3 regions of the Streptomyces sp. NPDC034085 genome follow, and region 2 is predicted to be linked to each of the others. Evidence: predicted binding sites of a transcription regulator. Region 2 holds the regulator's gene; each other region holds the start of a gene.

Region 1 (4,155 bases), on a different contig from region 2:
GCCCTCGAGACCGCCGTTGACGGCGATCTGCTTCAGCGGGGCCTCCAGCGCGAGCTTCACGGCGTTGGCGCCGGTCGCCTCGTCACCGGTGAGCTCGAGCTTCTCGAAGACCGAGGAGGCCTGGAGCAGGGCCACGCCACCACCGGCGACGATGCCCTCCTCGACGGCCGCCTTCGCGTTGCGCACGGCGTCCTCGATGCGGTGCTTGCGCTCCTTGAGCTCGACCTCGGTCGCGGCACCGGCCTTGATGACGGCCACGCCGCCGGCCAGCTTCGCGAGGCGCTCCTGGAGCTTCTCGCGGTCGTAGTCCGAGTCGGAGTTCTCGATCTCGGCGCGGATCTGGTTGACGCGGCCCTGGACCTGGTCGCTGTCACCGGCACCGTCGACGATGGTGGTCTCGTCCTTGGTGATGACGACCTTGCGGGCGCGGCCGAGCAGGTCGAGACCGGCGTTCTCCAGCTTGAGGCCGACCTCCTCGGAGATGACCGTACCGCCCGTGAGGATGGCGATGTCGCCGAGCATGGCCTTGCGGCGGTCGCCGAAGCCCGGGGCCTTGACGGCGACGGACTTGAAGGTGCCGCGGATCTTGTTGACGACCAGGGTCGACAGGGCCTCGCCCTCGACGTCCTCGGCGATGATCAGCAGCGGCTTGCCGGACTGCATGACCTTCTCCAGGAGCGGCAGCAGGTCCTTGACCGAGCCGATCTTGGAGTTGACGATCAGGATGTACGGGTCGTCCAGGGACGCCTCCATACGCTCCATGTCGGTGGCGAAGTACGCCGAGATGTAGCCCTTGTCGAAGCGCATGCCCTCGGTGAGCTCCAGCTCCAGACCGAAGGTCTGGGACTCCTCGACGGTGATGACGCCTTCCTTGCCGACCTTGTCCATGGCCTCGGCGATGAGCTCGCCGATCTGGGTGTCGGCGGCGGAGATGGAGGCCGTGGAAGCGATCTGCTCCTTGGTCTCGACATCCTTGGCCTGGGCCAGCAGGGCAGCGGAGACGGCCTCGACGGCCTTCTCGATACCGCGCTTGAGGGCCATCGGGTTGGCACCGGCGGCCACGTTGCGCAGGCCCTCGCGGACGAGCGCCTGGGCGAGGACGGTGGCGGTGGTCGTACCGTCGCCGGCGACGTCGTCCGTCTTCTTGGCGACTTCCTTGACCAGCTCGGCGCCGATCTTCTCGTACGGGTCCTCGAGCTCGATCTCCTTGGCGATGGAGACGCCGTCGTTGGTGATCGTGGGCGCGCCCCACTTCTTCTCAAGGACGACGTTGCGACCCTTGGGGCCAAGGGTGACCTTGACGGCGTCGGCGAGCTGGTTCATGCCACGCTCGAGACCGCGCCGGGCCTCCTCGTTGAACGCAATGATCTTGGCCATCTGAAGTGGTCCTCCAGGACTGGGGTTCCCCCTACGCCGCCAGGCGTGAGGGGAGGGTGGATTGCTCCGGACCGCGCCCGCGCCCGCGACGGACGGCCTGCGGACCCGGCGGTTCCTTCCCGCCGGACCCTGCGGGCCTCACCGGCCCGGTCCTCGTCTGAGTAGCACTCTCACCAGGAGAGTGCTAACGCCAATGATTAGCACTCGACCCCCGCGAGTGCAAGCGGCTTCGGGCAACACGCAGGCGACCTGGGGCCGACACACAGGAGGGGCCCGCATCCCTGTCCAGGATGTGGGCCCCTCATGCGTGTGTGCGAGCGTCGGTGGCCGATCGCGCTTCGACTCAGCCGGCCGCGAGCTTGACCATGTCAGCCTGCGGACCCTTCTGGCCCTGCGAGATCTCGAACTCGACCCGCTGACCCTCTTCAAGGGTGCGGTACCCGTCCATCTGGATGGCGCTGTAGTGGACGAACACATCCGCACCACCGTCGACCGCGATGAAGCCGTAGCCCTTCTCCGCGTTGAACCACTTGACGGTGCCCTGAGCCATGCCTAACTCCCCTATTACTGGCCCTTGCGCGGGACCGCACTTCGCGGTCCCGGGTCAGAACTTGCGCCGGAACGCCTCGACCGCGGCTGAATGTATCCGCACCGGTGCTGTCAGCAACAGGTCAATCCGCCGAGAAATCTGGACACACGGAAAGCTTGAAATAGAGTGAAAATTTGCAGTATTCCAGGGCAACTCGGGCCAGACAAGCGGCACCAAAGGCCCAAAAGGCACGCGCATGTTGACTCAATGTCAACCATCCGGCGGCCCGCTCATATGCGGCGGGCAAGAACAGCGGAGGGGACTGCCCAACTCTACCGCGCCCAATCAAGCAGAATTGCCCCCTCCGCTTATTAGCGGAGGGGGCAATTCTGTTTATGAAAGGTCAGCGCGACACCCGCGCGTCAGCAGCCGCCGGCGACGGCGGGGATGATCGAGACGCCCGCGCCGTCCGGCGTCGCCGTCTGCAGGCCGCCCTCGAAGCGCACGTCGTCGTCGTTGACGTAGACGTTCACGAAGCGGCGCAGCTTGCCCTGGTCGTCCAGGACGCGCGCGGCGATGCCCGGGTGGTTCTGCTCCAGGGAGTCGATGACCTCGGCGAGGGTCGCGCCCTCGGCCGGGACCTCGGCGGCGCCGCCGGTGTAGGTGCGCAGGATGGTGGGGATGCGGACGTTGACGCTCATGGCGCTACCGCCTTTCCGGGTGTCGGAGGGAAGGGTCAGGCCAGCCCGGCGGCGCGGAACGCGTCCAGGCTCGGGCGGATGGTGGCGGTCTGCCCGGTGTCCCCGGACACCGCCTCCAGGGTCTTGAGGCCGTCACCGGTGTTCAGGACGACGGTGGTCAGCGCCGGGTCGAGCAGCCCGTTCTCGATGAGCTTCTTCGTCACGCCGACGGTCACGCCGCCCGCGGTCTCGGCGAAGATGCCCTCGGCCCGCGCGAGGATCTTGATGGCCTCGACGACCTGCTCGTCGGTGACGTCCTCGACGTAGCCGCCGGTGCGCCGCGCGATGTCCAGGACGTACGGGCCGTCCGCCGGGTTGCCGATGGCCAGCGACTTGGCGATGGTGTTCGGCTTCTGCGGGCGGACCACGTCGTGGCCGGCCTTGAAGGCGGTCGAGACCGGGGAGCAGCCCTCGGCCTGGGCGCCGAAGATCTTGTAGGGCTTGTCCTCGACCAGACCGAGCTTGATCAGCTCCTGGAGGCCCTTGTCGATCTTCGTCAGCTGGGAGCCGGACGCGATCGGGACGACGATCTGGTCGGGCAGCTGCCAGCCGAGCTGCTCGCAGATCTCGTACGCCAGGGTCTTGGAGCCCTCGCCGTAGTAGGGGCGCAGGTTGACGTTGACGAAGCCCCAGCCCTCGCCCAGCGGGTCGCCGATGAGCTCGGAGCAGAAGCGGTTGACGTCGTCGTAGTTGCCCTCGATGCCGACGAGGTCGCCGCCGTAGACACCGGCCATGACGACCTTGCCCTGCTCCAGGTCGTGCGGGATGAACACGCAGGAGCGGAATCCGGCCCGGGCGGCCGCGGCGCCGACGGCGCCGGCCAGGTTGCCGGTGGAGGAGCAGGAGAGGGTGGTGAAGCCGAAGGCGCGGGCGGCCTCGACGGCGATGGCCACGACACGGTCCTTGAAGGAGTGCGTCGGGTTGCCGGAGTCGTCCTTGACGTAGAGCTTGCCGGTGACGCCCAGCTCCTTGGCCAGGTTCTGCGCGTCCACGAGCTGGGTGAAGCCGGGGTTCAGGCTCGGCTTGGAGGCCACGTCCGCCGGGACGGGCAGCAGCGGCGCGTAGCGCCAGATGTTGTCCGGGCCGGCCTCGATCGCGGCGCGCAGGGCCTCGGGGTCGCCGAGCGGCAGTTCGTAGGCCACTTCCAGCGGGCCGAAGCACTCGGCGCACGCGAAGATGGGGCCCAGTTCGAAGCGGGTACCGCACTCGCGACAGGAAAGGCCGGTGGCGGGTCCGAGATCGGCAGAGGTGGCGACAGTCTGTGCAGCCATGATGGCGAGGCCCTTTCTCCTCATCTTCCCCATGGCGCACTTCGCCATGAGACGGAATTGGCACCTTCCCTAGCCGGGGCCCCGCGCGTGCGAGAACCGACTGGAGGGTTGCCGGGGCTTCAACGGGCCGTGTCCCTCTGCCCCTCTGGATGAGCGGTATGGCACCGGCACACGCGCTCTGTGGCGCGCCGGTGCGTTTGTCGCGCGGGACCCCCGGCATGCGGCGGTCCTTCGCGTT
Region 2 (4,155 bases):
CAGGTCGCCCCGGCCGCCGCCGCGCAGGTGGGTGACGCCCCGCCCGTGCAGCGGGATGGCCTGGCCGGACTGGGTGCCGGGCCGGATGTCGATCTCCTCCATGCCGTCCAGCGTCTCCAGCGGGCACTTGGTGCCCAGGGCCGCGGCCGTCATGGGGATGGTGACCGTGCAGTGCAGGTCGTCACCGCGCCGCTGGAAGGTCGGGTGCGGCAGCTCGTGGATCTCCACGTACAGGTCGCCGGCGGGGCCGCCGCCGGGGCCGACCTCGCCCTCGCCCCCGAGCTGGATCCGGGTGCCGTTCTCGACGCCGGCCGGGATCTTGACCGTGAGGCTGCGGCGGGAGCGGACCCGGCCGTCGCCCGCGCACTCGGGGCAGGGGGTCGGGACCACGGTGCCGAAGCCCTGGCACTGCGGGCAGGGGCGCGAGGTCATGACCTGGCCCAGGAAGGACCGGGTGACCTGCGAGACCTCACCGCGGCCGCGGCACATGTCACACGTCTGCGCCGAGGTGCCGGGGGCGGCGCCCTCGCCGGAGCAGGTGGTGCAGACGACGGCCGTGTCGACCTGGATGTCCTTGGTCGTGCCGAAGGCGGCCTCGTCCAGTTCCAGGTCCAGGCGGATCATGGCGTCCTGGCCGCGGCGGGTCCGCGAGCGCGGGCCGCGCTGCGAGGCCTGCCCGAAGAAGGCGTCCATGATGTCGGAGAAGTTGCCGAAGCCGCCCGCGCCGAAGCCGCCCGCGCCGCCACCGCCGCCCGAGGAGGACAGCGGGTCGCCGCCGAGGTCGTAGACCTGCTTCTTCTGCGGGTCCGAGAGCACCTCGTAGGCCGCGTTGATCTCCTTGAAGCGCTCCTGCGTCTTCGGGTCCGGGTTCACGTCCGGGTGGAGTTCACGCGCGAGGCGGCGGAAGGCCTTCTTGATCTCGTCCTGCGATGCGTCGCGGCGTACGCCGAGTACGGCGTAGTAGTCCGTGGCCACTTACGACTCCGCCAGGATCTGTCCGACGTAACGTGCCACTGCGCGTACCGCTCCCATCGTTCCGGGGTAGTCCATGCGGGTCGGTCCGACCACGCCGAGTTTGGCGACTGCTTCGCCGCCCGAACCGTAGCCGACGGACACGACCGACGTGGAGTTGAGCCCCTCGTAGGCGTTCTCGTGCCCGATCCGTACGGCCATCCCCGACTCACCGGCCTCGCCGAGCAGCTTGAGGAGCACGACGTGCTCCTCGAGTGCTTCGAGCACCGGCCTGATCGTCAGGGGGAAGTCATGTCCGAAGCGCGTGAGGTTGGCGGTGCCGCCGATCATCAGCCGCTCCTCCGCCTCCTCCGCCAGCGTTTCGAGAAGGGTCGCGATGACGGCCTTGACGGTCGCCCTGTCGTCGATCTCGAACGACTCCGGAAGGTCCTGCACCAGCTGCGGCACGTCGGTGAACCGACGGCCGACGACCCTGCTGTTGAGCCGCGCCCGCAGGTCGGCGAGGGAGTTCTCGCCGAAGGGGGTCTGGGTGTCGACCATGCGCTGCTCGACCCGCCCGGTGTCGGTGATCAGTACGAGCATCAGCCGGGCCGGGGCCAGCGACAGCAGCTCGACGTGCCGGACGGTGGAGCGGGTCAGCGAGGGGTACTGGACGACGGCGACCTGGCGGGTGAGCTGCGCGAGCAGCCGTACCGTGCGGCCGACGACGTCGTCGAGGTCGACGGCGCCGTCCAGGAAGTTCTGGATGGCGCGGCGCTCGGGCGTCGACAGCGGCTTGACGCCCGCCAGCTTGTCGACGAACAGCCGGTAGCCCTTGTCGGTGGGGATCCGGCCGGCGCTGGTGTGGGGCTGCGCGATGTAGCCCTCCTCCTCCAGCACGGCCATGTCGTTGCGCACGGTGGCGGGCGAGACGCCGAGGCGGTGGCGTTCCGTGAGGGCCTTGGAGCCGACGGGCTCCTCCGTCCCGACGTAGTCCTGGACGATGGCGCGCAGTACCTCGAGTCTGCGTTCACTGAGCATCGCGCACACCTCCGGATGCGTGTCGGTCTCGGTCGTGGCCGCCGTGGCCGGTCCTGGCTGGCTGGCACTCAGCGGGTGGGAGTGCCAGAGATCCCCCGGTCAGTGTACGGCCGGGTAGTAGTCCGGGGGCAAGGGCGGCCCGCCAGGGTAGCGTCGCCGCATGGACGTGCGTTGGGAAGAGGCGGGCTGGGAACGGGTCACCGGACGGGTCGGCAGGCGGCGGCTTCCGGTGTGGGACTGCACCGTGGGGCTGGTGGTGGGGGACGATTCGGTGCTGCTGGTCGACCCCGGATCGAGTGTGTGCGAGGGCGCGGGGGTGCGGGCCGAGGCGGAGCGGCTGACGGGCCGGCGCGTGACCCATATCGCATTCACCCACGGACATTTCGACCACGTACTGGGCGGTGCGGCCTTCGCGGGCGCCGAGTTCTACGGTGCGGTCGGCCTGGACCGGCAGCTGTCGACCCCGACGGGCCGGGAGGAGGTACGGGCGAGCGCGGTCCGGCACGGGCTGGCGGAGGCGGAGGCCGCCGAGGCGGCGGACCTGCTCCAGGCGCCCCGGCACCTGGTGTCGGGCGAGTGGACGCTCGAGCTGGGCGGGGTGCAGGTGCTGCTGGCCAACGTGGGGCCCGCGCACTCCCAGCACGACCTGGCCGTCTTCGTGCCGGGCGAGCGGGAGGCGGTGTTCTGCGGGGACCTGGTCGAGGAGTCGGGCGAGCCCCAGGCCGGCCGGGACGCGGTGCCGGGCCAGTGGCCCGCCGCGCTGGACCGGCTGCTGGCCCTGGGCGGCGACGACGCGGTGTACGTGCCGGGTCACGGAGCGCTGGTCGACGCGGGCTTCGTGCGTGCGCAACGCGCCACACTGGCGGCCCGGTTCGGCGTGTCGCGGGTGTGAGGGCGGCGGCTCTCCTAGGGTCGGCCGGATGCGTGAGTACTCCCCCGACCTGACCCCGCAGTGGAAGCGCGCCAAGGCCGTGCCGGAGGTGCCGGCCGACCCGGACCTGGTGGTCGAGGTGGCGGGTACGGACTTCTGCGGCGCGGTGGTGGCCTGCGAGGCGGGCACGGTGACCCTGGAGGACCGGTTCGGCAAGCGGCGCGTGTTCCCGCTGGAGCCGCGCGGATTCCTGCTGGACGGCGCGGTGGTGACCCTGGTCCGCCCGTCACGGGCGCCCGCCGCGCCCGCCAGGACCGCCTCGGGCTCGGTGGCCGTCCCGGGTGCGCGGGCCCGGGTGGCGCGGGCGGGGCGGATCTACGTGGAGGGGCGGCACGACGCCGAGCTGGTCGAGCGGGTGTGGGGCGACGACCTGCGGATCGAGGGGGTGGTCGTGGAGTACCTGGAGGGCGTCGACGACCTCGCGGCGGTGGTCGCGCAGTTCGCCCCGGGTCCGGACGCCCGGCTGGGGGTGCTGGTGGACCACCTGGTGCCGGGCTCGAAGGAGTCCCGCATCGCGGCCTCGGTGACCGGGCCGGACGTGCTGGTCGTGGGCCACCCGTACGTGGACGTCTGGCAGGCGGTGAAGCCGTCCGCGCTGGGCATCCGGGCGTGGCCCGAGGTGCCGCGCGGCCAGGACTGGAAGACGGGCGTCTGCCGGGCCCTGGGCTGGCCGCCGAACACGGGGGCCGCCTGGCAGCACATCCTGTCGCGGGTGTCCTCGTACCGGGACCTGGAGCCGACGCTGCTCGGCCGCGTCGAGGAGCTGATCGACTTCGTCACGGCGCCCTGAGGCGCGGCACGCCGAGGGCACCGCACTCTGAGGCACGGCACGCAGAGGCACGGCACGCCGAGTCACCGCGCACCGCCGGACTCGCCCACCTTCGAGTGACAGTACGTGTGCGGAGCGCCACGAAGGGCAAGGGTGCTCACCATGATCACCTTTGCTCTGCGGCAGCGCGCCGTCCTCGCCGCGACCGTGCTCGCCGCCGCCCTGCTCCCGCCCGCCTCCGCCTCGGCCACGGCGCAGGCCGCCCCGGCGAACTCCTGTCCGCGGGTGACCGACCACCTCTTCGCCGCGGCGGACAAGACCGTCGTGGTGGAGCGCATCACCCCGTCGCCGTCCTGGCGGATCAACTGCAAGCAGCTCTACCGCTCCGACGGCCGTCCGCCGTCGGTGGTCTTCGAGGAGGGCTTCAAGCCGAAGGCGCCCCTGGACGGCCAGTACGACATCG
Region 3 (4,155 bases), on a different contig from region 2:
TGGTGACCAGGGCCTTTTCACGCGTCGGGCGCGAAGGGCTGCGCGTCAGGCGTCAGCCCGCGGGCCTCAGTGGCTGTGGCCGTGACCGTGGCCGTGACCGGCCTCGGCCTCTTCCTCGGCCGGCTTCTCGACGACCAGGGTCTCGGTCGTGAGCAGCAGGGAGGCGATGGACGCGGCGTTCTCCAGCGCGGAGCGGGTGACCTTGACCGGGTCGATGACGCCGGCCTTGACCAGGTCGCCGTACTCGCCGGTGGCGGCGTTGAAGCCCTGGCCCTTGTCGAGCTCGGCGACCTTCGAGGTGATGACGTAGCCCTCGAGGCCGGCGTTCTCGGCGATCCAGCGCAGCGGCTCGACCGCGGCGCGGCGGACGACCGCGACACCCGTGCCCTCGTCGCCGGCCAGGCCGAGGTTGCCCTCGAGGACCTTGACGGCGTGGACGAGCGCGGAGCCACCGCCGGAGACGATGCCCTCCTCGACCGCGGCGCGGGTCGCCGAGATGGCGTCCTCGAGGCGGTGCTTCTTCTCCTTCAGCTCCACCTCGGTGGCGGCGCCGACCTTGATGACGCAGACGCCGCCGGCGAGCTTCGCCAGGCGCTCCTGCAGCTTCTCGCGGTCCCAGTCCGAGTCCGTGGACTCGATCTCGGCCTTGATCTGGTTGACGCGGCCCGCGACGTCAGCGGCGTTGCCGCCACCGTCGACGATGGTCGTGTCGTCCTTGGAGATGGTCACGCGGCGGGCGGAGCCCAGCACGTCCAGACCGGCCTGGTCGAGCTTGAGGCCGACCTCCTCGGCGATGACGGTGGCACCGGTGAGGGTCGCCATGTCCTGGAGCATCGCCTTGCGGCGGTCACCGAAGCCGGGGGCCTTGACCGCGACCGCGTTGAAGGTGCCGCGGATCTTGTTGACGACGAGGGTGGAGAGGGCCTCGCCCTCGACGTCCTCGGCGATGATCAGCAGCGGCTTGGAGCCACCCGCCTGGATGACCTTCTCCAGCAGCGGCAGGAGGTCCTGGATGGAGGAGATCTTGCCCTGGTTGATCAGGATGTACGGGTCGTCGAGGACGGCCTCCATACGCTCCTGGTCGGTGACCATATAGGGGGAGAGGTAGCCCTTGTCGAAGGCCATGCCCTCGGTGAACTCGAGCTCCAGGCCGAAGGCGTTGGACTCCTCGACGGTGATGACACCGTCCTTGCCGACCTTGTCCATCGCCTCGGCGATGAGCTCGCCGACCTGGGCGTCCTGCGCGGAGAGCGCGGCCACGGCGGCGATGTCGGACTTGTCCTCGATCGGGCGGGCGGTCGCGAGGAGCTCCTCGGACACGGCCTTGACCGCGGCGTCGATGCCCTTCTTCAGGGCGGCCGGGGAGGCGCCGGCGGCGACGTTGCGCAGACCCTCGCGGACCAGCGCCTGGGCCAGCACGGTCGCGGTGGTGGTGCCGTCACCCGCGATGTCGTTGGTCTTGGTCGCCACCTCCTTCACCAGCTGCGCGCCCAGGTTCTCGTACGGGTCGTCCAGCTCGACCTCGCGGGCGATGGTGACACCGTCGTTGGTGATGGTGGGGGCGCCGAACTTCTTGTCGATGACGACGTTGCGGCCCTTGGGGCCGATCGTCACCTTGACCGTGTCGGCAAGCTTGTTGACGCCGCGCTCGAGGGCGCGACGGGCGTCCTCGTCGAACTTCAGGATCTTCGCCATGGGAGCGGTTCAGCCCTCTCGAAAAATCGGGTTTAACGAACCGCGCCCCTCGCCGCCCGGCAAATCAGCGGGGTGACCAGGGGCGCAGCTCAAGCAAACTTCGTGAAGCGAATTACTTCTCGACGATCGCGAGCACGTCGCGAGCCGAGAGGACGAGGTACTCCTCGCCGCTGTACTTCACTTCGGTGCCGCCGTACTTGCTGTACAGCACGATGTCGCCGACGCTGACGTCCAGCGGGAGACGCTGGCCGTCCTCGAAGCGGCCCGGGCCCACCGCGAGGACGACGCCCTCCTGGGGCTTCTCCTTCGCGGTGTCCGGGATGACCAGGCCGGAGGCCGTGGTCTGCTCGGCGTCGAGCGGCTGGACCACAATGCGGTCCTCAAGCGGCTTGATGGCAACCTTGGAGCTGGCGGTCGTCACGATCCGACCTCCCCCTTCGGAGATCCGGGGTTAACTGTCTGAGGTGGCGACCAGGTCGATCCGTCGTCGCGGGTGCCGGACCTGCCTGTCGCTGTGTTGGCACTCACCAGGGGCGAGTGCCAGGTGCGAGACTATTCCGGCGATTAGCACTCGGTCAAGCGGAGTGCCAACACGGACCGTCGGTTCCACGTATTCCGGCCGCCGAACCCCCCGTTCGGCTGAACACCGACCCTCCGGGCCCGTCCGCCGGGCAAGGAACCACAGCGGGGGTGTGAACGTCTTAGACGATATGAAGATAAAGCGCCGCAATGCCGAGCAGAACGGCCCCAGGTCGACCGCTGCGACGACCCCGGCCGCTCCGGGCGGCGCACCGTCTTCTCCTCCCCCTCCCCCCGCGCGTTCATCCGCCCCGCCGCCGCCCCCTCCGCAGCCGGAGGCGGGCGCCCTCGCCGGCGGCGGCGTCCCGTGCGCGGCCTGAGGCCCCTGACGGTGGCGGGCGCCCGCCGCCGCACCGAAGCGCTGCTGCTGCTCCTGGTCATCGGCATCGCCGTGTTCGGCCACGTCAGCGCCGGGCTGGCCATGAACGGCGAGCTGCCGCAGCACCTCACCAGCTTCGTCATCAGCATGACGCTGCTGTCCCTGGTGGGACACCTGGGCATCCGCCGGTTCGCGGCGTACGCGGATCCGCTGGTCTTCCCGCTCGCCATGCTGCTGACGGGGCTCGGGCTGGTGCTGATCCACCGGCTCGACCAGGGCTACATCGAGCGCTGGGACTCGACGGCCAACGCGCCCGACCAACTGCTGTGGACGGTGGTCGGGGTCGCCGCCTGCCTCCTCGTGGTGGCGCTGCTGCGGGACCACCGGCTGCTCCAGCGCTTCATCTACATCACCATGGCCGTCGCGCTGGTGCTGCTGATCGCCCCCGCGTTCTTCGGCGCGGACACGTACGGCGCGAAGCGCTGGATCATCCTGTTCGGTTTCTCGCTCCAGCCCGGCGAGTTCGTGAAGATCATGATCGCTGTCTTCTTCGCCGGCTACCTGGTCGTCCACCGGGACTCGCTGGCCCTGACGGGCCGCAGGTTCCTGGGCGTGCGGCTGCCCCCCATGCGCCAGCTCGGACCGATCATCACGGTGTGGATCCTGTCGCTGCTCGTCCTGGTCTTCGAGCGCGACCTCGGCACGTCGCTGATCTTCTTCGGCGTCTTCGTGGTGATGCTGTACGTCGCCACCGAGCGCACCAGCTGGATCGTGTGCGGCCTGCTCATGGCGGCGGCGGGGGCCTTCGTGGTGGGTTCGACCGAACCCCACGTCAAGGCGCGCGTCGCGGCCTGGCTGAACCCACTGGCGATCTACTCGCCGAACCCTCCGCCGGGCCTGAACTCGGAGCAGTCCGCGCAGGCGCTGTTCAGCTTCGGCACCGGCGGCGTCTCGGGCACGGGCCTCGGCCTGGGCCACCCGGAGCTGATCAAGTTCGCGGGCCGCAGCGACTTCATCCTGACGACGGTCGGCGAGGAGCTCGGCCTGGCGGGGGTCATGGCCGTCCTGCTCGTCTACGCCCTGCTGGTCCAGCGGGGCCTGCGCATGGCGCTGGCCGCGCGGGACCCCTTCGGCAAGCTGCTGGCGGTGGGCCTGGCGGCGGCACTGGCGCTCCAGGTCTTCGTGGTCGCCGGCGGCGTCACGGGCCTGATCCCCCTGACCGGCAAGGCGCTCCCCTTCCTGGCGAAGGGCGGCTCCTCCCTCCTGGCCAACTGGATCATGATCGCCCTGCTCCTCCGCATCAGCGACAGCGCGGAACGCCAACGCGAGGCCGACGCCCTCGGCCCGGCGGAGACCACGATCACCCCCGTGGTCGCGGGGGTGGGGAGGGCCTAGTGGCCGTGGGGGCTGCGCATCTCCAGGAAGCGGAGTTCGAGGTCCGTGGCCAGGTAGTCCATCCGGCGCTCCCAGAAGTCCCGCAGGTGCGGCAGGGCGAGGTGGGCGTCCAGGTCGGCCCGGCTGCGCCACACCTCGTAGAAGACGAACACGCCGGGCTCCTCCCG

Evidence for each region. Region 2 encodes HrcA, which represses chaperone genes, less so after heat shock. Its sites were predicted from a motif close to TTNGCACTCNGNNNNNCNGAGTGCNAA; they were not measured.
Region 1: groL (chaperonin GroEL) is a predicted target of HrcA. The motif match lies at 1,539-1,565, and genes of this name have one in related genera.
Region 3: groES (co-chaperone GroES) is a predicted target of HrcA. The motif match lies at 2,260-2,286, and genes of this name have one in related genera.

What each region holds. Positions count from the first base shown of each region.
Region 1 covers NZ_JBVISL010000011.1:79,656-83,810, reverse strand. The annotation lists gene groL (chaperonin GroEL) at 1-1,377, opposite strand, end outside; gene ACZ501_RS29665 (cold-shock protein) at 1,721-1,927, opposite strand; gene ACZ501_RS29660 (ubiquitin-like small modifier protein 1) at 2,329-2,607, opposite strand; gene thrC (threonine synthase) at 2,643-3,917, opposite strand; SAM riboswitch class I at 3,935-4,073, opposite strand.
Region 2 covers NZ_JBVISL010000001.1:711,856-716,010, forward strand. The annotation lists gene dnaJ (molecular chaperone DnaJ) at 1-975, opposite strand, end outside; gene hrcA (heat-inducible transcriptional repressor HrcA) at 976-1,992, opposite strand; gene ACZ501_RS03370 (MBL fold metallo-hydrolase) at 2,153-2,884, shown strand; gene ACZ501_RS03375 (DUF3097 domain-containing protein) at 2,913-3,713, shown strand; gene ACZ501_RS03380 (ADP-ribosyltransferase) at 3,855-4,155, shown strand, end outside.
Region 3 covers NZ_JBVISL010000002.1:230,516-234,670, reverse strand. The annotation lists gene groL (chaperonin GroEL) at 67-1,695, opposite strand; gene groES (co-chaperone GroES) at 1,808-2,116, opposite strand; gene ACZ501_RS06335 (FtsW/RodA/SpoVE family cell cycle protein) at 2,582-3,988, shown strand; gene ACZ501_RS06330 (putative quinol monooxygenase) at 3,985-4,155, opposite strand, start outside.